2 regions of the Paenibacillus sp. FSL H8-0122 genome follow, and region 2 is predicted to be linked to the other one. Evidence: predicted binding sites of a transcription regulator. Region 2 holds the regulator's gene; the other holds the start of a gene.

Region 1 (4,426 bases), 140 kb from region 2:
CCAGTTCAGTAACCTGATTCTTGTAAATAACATCAATTTGCTGTTGGGTTTCATCAATTCGTTTCTCTTTGTTAGCTACTTGTTCTTCTTTTCGTTCAAGCGATTCCATTTTTTTATCCAGCGATTCTTCCTTTTGCAGCAAACGTCGCTCTTGCCGTTGGATTTCATTCCGACGTTCACGAGTTTCTTTCTCAGCTTCGGTACGGATTCTATGAACTTCGTCCTTAGCTTCGAGTACCGTTTCCTTCTTCAGCGCCTCCGCCTCTTTCTTCGCGTTCTCCACGATGACTACGGCTTCTTTCTCTGCGCTGGAAATCTTAGCTTCTGCAAGGGATTTACGAATAAAATAACCGAATCCAAAGAATGCTGCAGCTACAACGAGAACGACTATGACCCAGATCAATGGATCCATCTGTTCACCTCCTCGTTGATATCCTCCAAGGATCTTCCCTTGGGTATTTGTGCAGTTGTTAAACTATCCGTTCATCACCATACAAAAAACCGGTAATACACCGATTGCCATACTGCACATGCTGCACATGCACATTGCCCGCCTTATCCGGCGATTACATTTCATATGAGTTGTACGCGAACCGGAACATAAGAGTCTGCTTTTTGGGAAGGAAAAAGGAATCTTAGTTTATGCCGATTCATGTTATATTTTATTATTTATAAAAAGACCTTGTCAAGAGAGTCGATAACCGTAATAAAGTCAAGAGAATCAATCCGGGAAGTAAAACTCCTCTTCTTCCCCCTCAGAATTCTCCTCTTCACGCAGAATCCCGATCACCTGGCGCACCATTTCACCAGAGAATCCCCGGCGCATGAGGAACGCCCCTGTCTTCCGCCGTTTGTCGTTCACATCTCCCCGGATCGTATTCCATTTCTTCCGTCCGGTCAGCAGCGCGCTCTCCAGCTCCTGCTCGGGTGTGATCTCATCCAGCGCTTCCGCAATCAGCGACTTATCAATCCCTTTCTCCCGCAGCTCCTGCCGGATCCACATCTTACCCTTACGCTGATTCACAATCCGCTGCTCCGCCCACTGCTTGGCGTACAAGGTATCATCAAGCAGACGTTCCTCCTGCAGGCGGAGCAGAACTTCGGCAATAACAGTCTCCCCTATTTCCTTCTCCCTTAAACGGCGGGCCATCTCCTGTGCGGTTCTGGGCTTGCGCTCCAGATACCTAAGCCCCTCCACATACGCCCGCTGGCGCTCGTCTGCGGCAACAATATCCTCCAGATCTGCTTTTACAAAAGTACTCCCGGTAATCATCCGGTATTTAATCATGACATCTTCATGAACAGTCATGTTGTAGTCTCCGAAATGGATTAGATAACGATAATTAGACTTCTTAAGCCGCTCTACCTTTGTAATTACCAGCTCTTGATCTGCCGGGAAATCCGCCAGCACCTGCTGCTCATCCTGTTCTTCGAATTCCTCATCCAATTGTATAACCATCCTGCCGATCACCTGCTTAAGCTGAAATATTTGCGAAAAGGCACCCTGTAATATCCTCCACAGGGCGCCTATCCATCATGACTTCATTATTCAATTAGAAGTAGAGGAGTACTTAATTACTCGATCTCAAGCAGCAATTTCTCTTCTTCCTCTTGCTCCGCAACCACATCTGCTTCAGATGGTGCCGCTACCAGAGTTGTCAGATTACTTGCCTCACGGATCTTGTTCTCGATCAGCAGAGCAATATCCTGATGTTCCTTCAGGAACTGCTTGGAATTCTCCCGTCCTTGACCCAGACGTTCGCCTTCATAGGAATACCAGGCACCGCTCTTGTTGACAATATCCATCTCCGTACCGATATCCACAAGGCTTCCCTCTCTGGAGATTCCTTCGCCGTACATGATATCTACATCCGCTTGCTTGAACGGAGGCGCTACCTTGTTCTTCACAACCTTGATCTTCGTACGGTTACCCACAACATCGTTACCCATCTTGATACTCTCTACCCGGCGCACATCCAGACGGACGGAGGAGTAGAATTTCAGAGCGCGTCCACCCGGAGTGGTCTCTGGGTTACCGAACATTACGCCAATCTTCTCACGAAGCTGGTTAATGAAGATCGCAATGGTGTTGGATTTGTTAATGGCGCCTGACAGCTTCCGCAAGGCCTGAGACATCAGACGGGCCTGCAAGCCTACGTGGGAATCACCCATGTCGCCTTCAATTTCCGCCTTAGGTACCAGTGCTGCTACAGAGTCAACTACAATGATGTCTACTGCTCCGCTGCGTACAAGTGCTTCAGCGATTTCCAGGGCCTGTTCACCCGTATCAGGCTGGGACAGCAGCAACTCATCAATGTTAACGCCAAGCGCCTTGGCATACTTGGGATCAAGCGCATGCTCAGCATCGATGAAGGCAGCTTGTCCGCCCTGCTTCTGTACTTCAGCGATCGCATGAAGTGCAACCGTCGTCTTACCGGAAGATTCCGGTCCATATACTTCAATAATACGTCCTTTGGGAAGTCCGCCAATACCTAGTGCAATATCAAGTGCCAAAGATCCGCTAGGTACAACTTCCACTTTCATGTGAGTGGATTCTCCCAGTTTCATTACCGAACCTTTACCGAATTGTTTTTCTATTTGACGAAGCGCCATATCAAGCGCTGCACGACGATCTGACAATCAGACCACTTCCTTCACTGTTTATAGTATTATAATAACGTGTTTTGAAGGGCTTGCCAAGTCTTTTTTAGAACATACATTCGTTTTTTTTGCTCCCAGGGATAATACTCCCTTTTATTGTAAGATGCAGGCCTCCTTCCGGATGCAAAACTCAGCAGGTGCTTCTCTTCCGCTTCTTACGTTAACAGGAACAGCCATAGGATAATTTGTTATACCTAATATAAAACAAAAAACCGCAGCATGATCGCTCAAGCCACGGTTCTTCCGTATACATGAATTATATACCGGCACGTACAGTTATTGCAAGGCCGAGCCTTCCAGCGGAGTGGCAACCTTGCGTTCTTCCAGGCGGCGCCACAATCGGTACAGCAGCGCCTTGACGGTGCGCAGGCGGATGTTGTCACGGGTGCCCTTCAGATTCAGCTCATATACCTCTGTCTTGCAGCCCCGCTCAGCCAGTCCTACGAACACAAGACCCACCGGCTTGCGCTCGGAATATCCCGGTCCGGCTACACCGGTAACCGATAAGCCGAAGTCCGTGTCACCAATCATACGCACCTGCTCAGCCAGCACCTCCGCAACCTCGCGGCTCACCGCTCCCGGGGCATCTGGACCTTCAAGCATGGCGGAAGGCACATTCAGCAGTTTCTTCTTAATATCATTGGAATAACACACGATCCCCCCGGCAAACATGGAGGCGCTGCCCGGGATATTCGTAATGCTCTCCATCAGCAGACCGCCCGTACAGCTCTCGGCAGCACTCAGAGTGAGTCCCGCATCCGCCATCCAGTCCACAATCAGCTGCTCCAGCGGCACATCGATGTTGGCATACAGATGCTCCGGCAGAATGTCAGCAATCGTCTTCTCCAGAGCATCGAGCTTGACCATAGCTTCCCGCTCGGACGGCGCCTTGGTGGAGATGCGCACGGTCACTTCGCCTTCCTTGGCATACGGGGCAATCGTTGGATCGCTCTGGCTGCGGATCAGCTCAATCAGCTTGTCCTCCAGCAGCGACTCGCCAATCCCGGCGAACTTCAGCATCTTCGAGTAGAGCGGCATTTCACCAGTAAGAGCATGCTGCTGAAGCCATGGCTTGGCCTTATCCGTGAACATCGGCTTCATCTCCCGGGGCGGGCCGGGCAGCACGATATAATATTTGTCTTCTTCTGCAAAAGCAATCCCTACCGCAAGGCCGGCATCATTGGACAGAGGAGTCGTCCCTTCAATGACAAGCGCCTGCTTGCGGTTATTCTCAGTCATTACAATCTTGCGGTCATCGAAGAAGCGCTGCACATGATCCATGGCCAGCTGGTCGATATGCAGGGTCCGGCCAAGCGCCGCAGCCAGCGCATCCTTGGTCAGGTCATCCTCGGTCGGACCAATCCCGCCCGTGAACAATATAACATCCGCCCGGCTCTGAGCAATCCGGATCGCTTCCAGAAGGCGGCTTTTGTTATCTCCCACAACGGTCTGAAAATAAACGTCAATGCCTAATGCAGCCAGCTCGACTGAAAGAAACTGGGCATTGCTGTTCACGATTTGTCCAAGTAAAAGTTCTGTTCCAACGGCAATAATCTCTGCTTTCATAGCTGACGTTCTCCTCCTGATTGTAGGTATCCTGCAAGGTTCAGCCTGTTCCAGTGTCTTAGGCTTTGTTCAAATCCAGCAGATCCTTGTTCTTCACGAAATAATCAATGCCAGAGTAAATGGTAATGATGGCTGCCGCCCAGATCGCAATGTCATCCACAGGGATGCTGACGAACTGGAACGGGAAATTGTTAAGCAG
Region 2 (4,426 bases):
TGCAGTTTTAAAAACACAGATGTTTGAATTATAGGGAGTCTACCAGCGGCAGAAGCTCTGAAAGATGGCTGATCTGGTAATCCGGCGTAATCTCCGGGTCCGAAGCTTTCGCGTTGCGGTTGATCCAGACCGTGGTCAATCCGGCAGACAAGCCGCCAAGAATATCTGTCGTAAGCTTATCGCCCACCATTATCCCTTGTTCCGGAGTAATATCCAGCAGTCCGAGCGCATGCTCGAAGATTCCCTTGTCCGGCTTGCCTTTGCCGAAGCTTCCCGAAATTACAATGTGGTCAAAATACGGGGTAAGCTCCGGCACACCATCCAGCTTCTCCTGCTGAAGGGCCGGGCAGCCGTTCGTCAGCAGCAGCAGCTTCACCTTACCGCGCAGTTCGTTCAGCACCTGAAGTGTCTCTTCATAGATGTAGGGACGGCTACGGCGCTCAGCGGCGAACTTATCAGCCAGCTGTGCAGCCAACGCTTCATCCTCTACCCCGAGTGCGGCGAGGCCGCGGCGCCAGGATTCCTTGCGGTAGACGGGGGCAAGCTGTTCCAATTGACGGAACTCCGGCTGCTCACCGGCAGTGAAGTTCGCCCACAGCGCTTCAAATGGGTTAATTCCGATCAGCTTCGTGAACGGATACGTCTCATAGGATTCATAGAGGGCACGGGCTTCTCTGCGTACAGCAGCTTCCAGCTCCTGCGGATCAACGGAATCTCCAGCAGCCTCACAAGCATAGCGGAAGGCTTCTTCCACACTGCGGTCATCCCACAGCAGAGTATCGTCAAGGTCAAATAGTACGGCGGTAATCGGCATTTGTTCTTCCACTCCCTATATGCTGGTCTGTCTTCCTATTCGTGCACAACCTCAATGTTGTTGTTCTTGGCGAACTGCTCCAGGCGTTCCCCCATCGCAGCGGTGTCATATCGGTTAATCAGCTTGGAGAAAATCCACTGCTTGCGCTTACCCTTATACTTAATAGTAACTACACTGCGCGATAAAGTGATCTTCTCAATATCCGCCGCAGCCAGGAAGCGTTCGCGGTTGTATTTAATAGTAGAGATACGCGCACGCTCAACCTTAAGGAAGGGACGGCGGAAGAACAGCAGCGCAGCAAGCAGGAAGTACAGCACTACACCCAGCCAGTTGGCCAGAATCCGGCTTCCTTTGGCTTCGTCAATTGAGCCGACCACCCAGAACATGATGCCAAGCAGCATCAGTACAACGGGGAATACAATATTGCGGCCTTTGAAAATATCGATGCTTTTCGCAGCAGTCTTAGTGCTGGAAGTGTAAATGGAGTCCTTCCCCTGCTTCTTTCTTTGCTGGTTAATTTGCTTGGTGTTGCGTTGAACCATTCTTTCCCAAGAACGGGCCATGTAAGTTCCCCCTAGTCATCCTGTATTATCTATGAAAAGGCAACAGGCTAATGCTTAAGTCCGTTATTGCCTTCTTCATGCTCCGGATTGTCCACAATTTCGATGGTATCAAGCTGGGCCCGAAAGTTAGTGCGGATATTCCCCAGGTAAATCTCGCGGAGCTTGGCACGTTCAGCCAGTTCCTCTTCATTCAGGCCGCCGTTCTTAGCTTTGCGTGCCAATTCATTGATGCGTGCGACCAATTCGTCAATATTCAATACGTTTCCCTCCCTCTAAATTCATTTTAACTTTGCCATGAGAAAAAGAGCTTGTCAAGGTCTACCCCCTGAAAGCTCTCCGAGTCGATCATTAGCCTGCTGCATTCCTTCAGTATAAAGGTAAAGTCAGAATATCTCCGGCCTTAATGAAGCTGTTCTCCAAATGATTACTCTTCATTATTCCTTCTATATATACGGCTGTCTTCATGTCCTCAGGCTTGTTGCTTAACGCAATACTCCATAAGGTATCCCCGCGTTCGACTACGATCCGCTTATCCGGCTTCATTGAAGAGACCGAACCGGCAAAAACATTCCCCACCACAGTGAATCCCGAAATAACAAGCATCAGCACCAGAACCAGCTTCATCAGGCTGACCTGACGGAATAGCGATGATAGCGCAGAGAGACTATGAAGAATCGCCCCCTTGATCTTGGTTACATTACTATGAGCAGTTGGATTACCGGGAGCGGACACCTTGATATCCTCATTATTGTAGATGCTGTTGTATGTACTATACTTTAACATGATTATCATCCTCCAAACACATGTTCTTGCTTTCGAAAATAATATAACACGAACATGTGTTTCGATCAATAGTTTTTTCGGAACATTTGTTCTCTTTATTTCCGTTCTCTTATTTTCCTCATTTTAGAACTTATGTTTGTACGAACGGAAGTTCTATGTTATAATTTTCCCAAACATAGTATATGGGGTTGATACCGATGTCAAAGATTTCTAGTCGTCAGCTGGCGATCCTGGAATTTATACGTAATGAAGTCCGCAGCAAGGGTTATCCTCCGTCCGTCCGCGAGATTGGCGAGGCTGTCGGACTGGCCTCCAGTTCCACCGTGCATGGTCACTTGGACCGGCTTGAGAAGAAGGGCCTGATCCGGCGTGACCCAACGAAACCGCGTGCCATTGAACTACTCGGCCAGGAAGATTCAGAGAATGTGCATCAATTCGTCCAGACCGTTACCCGCATCCCGGTAGTGGGTAAGGTTACAGCTGGTGTTCCTATTACAGCTACAGAGAATATCGAGGATTACTTCCCGTTGCCTGCTCATTATGTAGGCGATAACAAGGTATTTATGCTATCTGTCCTTGGTGACAGTATGGTGGATGCCGGAATTATGAACGGGGATTATGTCATCGTGCGCCAGCAGCAGACTGCCGACAACGGCGATATTGTTGTAGCGATGACCGAAGAGGATGAAGCAACTGTCAAGACCTTCTACAAAGAACGGGATCATATCAGGCTGCAGCCGGAGAATCCGGCGTACGAGCCTCTCCGCCTCAACCGCGTTACGATTTTGGGCCGGGTCATCGGATTATTCCGCGATATCCACTAATCTACTCCCCGCTTAAGAACAGGCTGCTCCGCACCATGCGAAGCAGCCTGTTGTATGTTCACTTCACTTCGTATAGTGGCCAAAAAGCCGAATGAGAACAAATGTTTGCATTTGGCTTTTTGGCCATTTTTTCTGCGAACCGCTGCATAGCTCCGCACATATCCTGTTACAAAGGAGTGCTGATCTGTATGCCCAATTACCGAATTATCGTCGATCTGTCACAGCGCATGCTGTACCTGCTGGATAATGACGTTGTCACCAGAGGCTTCCCTGTCGGCATCGGCAAAATGTTAACCGTCTCGCCTGTAGGCGAATACACCATCATTAACAAACAGCCCAATCCAGGCGGCCCGTTCGGTGCATTCTGGATGGGACTGTCCAAGCCGCATTACGGCATTCACGGAACCAATGACCCCTCCTCCATCGGCCATATGGTCTCTCACGGCTGTATCCGTATGTACAATGCAGATGTTCTGGCTCTAGCCGCCCTCGTTCCCATAGGTACCCGTGTCACCATCCGAGAATAGGAGTCACAAAAACCCTTGAGACGCCAGATTGCGCCCCAAGGGTTCCTGTGACTCCTATGAATTAGAGAGGATACAGACTACAGCACACTTCTCAACAGACGGATAGCCACTGTATTCAAACGAATGGCCTCGCGGATCGATTCTCTGGCTGCCAGCAGCTCTCTTCTGGCCCGCGAACCTCTAGGCACTCTACGCAGATTCTCATTGATTTCTTCCAGTCTCTCCAGCAGGACAGCCCGCTGTGTCAGCAGGACATTAATGGCTCTGCGAATCCGGTTACGTTCTCTTTGGCTCATCTTTACACCTCTTTTACACTTGGATAGTATAAGAGATGCCAAGAATGGCTCCAAAGATTGTGTGATTCGGCAGTAATGTTAGTTAGAGCTGCAGGTAGTGGGCAGCGAATCTGCTTACTTCTTGTTCAATCGTACCCGGAATTCAAATTCATCGCGTCTATAAGTCATTCCGGCCAGCACAATGTACTCCGGTGTCCATTTCTGTACAGGTCCGGCATAATCAGCAATCACATGCGGTTTGCCATCAACCAGCTGAACGACGTAGACCTGTACCTGTGCCAGTGCGGCAGCGAATAGATCAGCATCACTGGACAGTACTTTATAAGCCGTATTCAACTTCGTTCCTCCTTGTTCCACAACCATATTAAAGATTCCGTCTCGAATCTATTCAATTATACCGGGTCATGGAACAATATGTAAACCATATTTACAGCTTAATAAAAAGGATTTTGAACAATCCAATATACTTCTTCGTGGCCCCGCCATCCCGGGTAAAAAAATTGGTATTCTTAAGGTCCGGTACACTGAATACTGAGAACAAAATGTAGTTATCCCTCACGGTCAAAGACTCAATTACAGGCTGGGCCACCTGCTTGGTAATTCCGTCGCCTATTTCCTG

The links. Region 2 encodes LexA, which represses DNA repair genes until DNA is damaged. Its sites were predicted from a motif close to CGAACATATGTTCG; they were not measured.
Region 1: the regulator LexA is predicted to act here: its motif matches at 2,710-2,723, upstream of recA (recombinase RecA).

What each region holds. Positions count from the first base shown of each region.
Region 1 covers NZ_JBBOTB010000001.1:2,307,746-2,312,171, reverse strand. Annotated here, with positions in the region: gene rny (ribonuclease Y) at 1-412, opposite strand, end outside; gene NSS64_RS10160 (regulatory protein RecX) at 722-1,459, opposite strand; gene recA (recombinase RecA) at 1,576-2,640, opposite strand; gene NSS64_RS10150 (competence/damage-inducible protein A) at 2,938-4,227, opposite strand; gene pgsA (CDP-diacylglycerol--glycerol-3-phosphate 3-phosphatidyltransferase) at 4,286-4,426, opposite strand, start outside.
Region 2 covers NZ_JBBOTB010000001.1:2,449,318-2,453,743, reverse strand. Annotated here, with positions in the region: gene NSS64_RS10800 (HAD family hydrolase) at 29-814, opposite strand; gene NSS64_RS10795 (hypothetical protein) at 850-1,377, opposite strand; gene NSS64_RS10790 (DUF896 domain-containing protein) at 1,425-1,634, opposite strand; gene NSS64_RS10785 (LysM peptidoglycan-binding domain-containing protein) at 1,744-2,160, opposite strand; gene lexA (transcriptional repressor LexA) at 2,358-2,984, shown strand; gene NSS64_RS10775 (L,D-transpeptidase) at 3,173-3,511, shown strand; gene NSS64_RS10770 (hypothetical protein) at 3,589-3,807, opposite strand; gene NSS64_RS10765 (hypothetical protein) at 3,922-4,143, opposite strand; gene NSS64_RS10760 (hypothetical protein) at 4,235-4,426, opposite strand, start outside.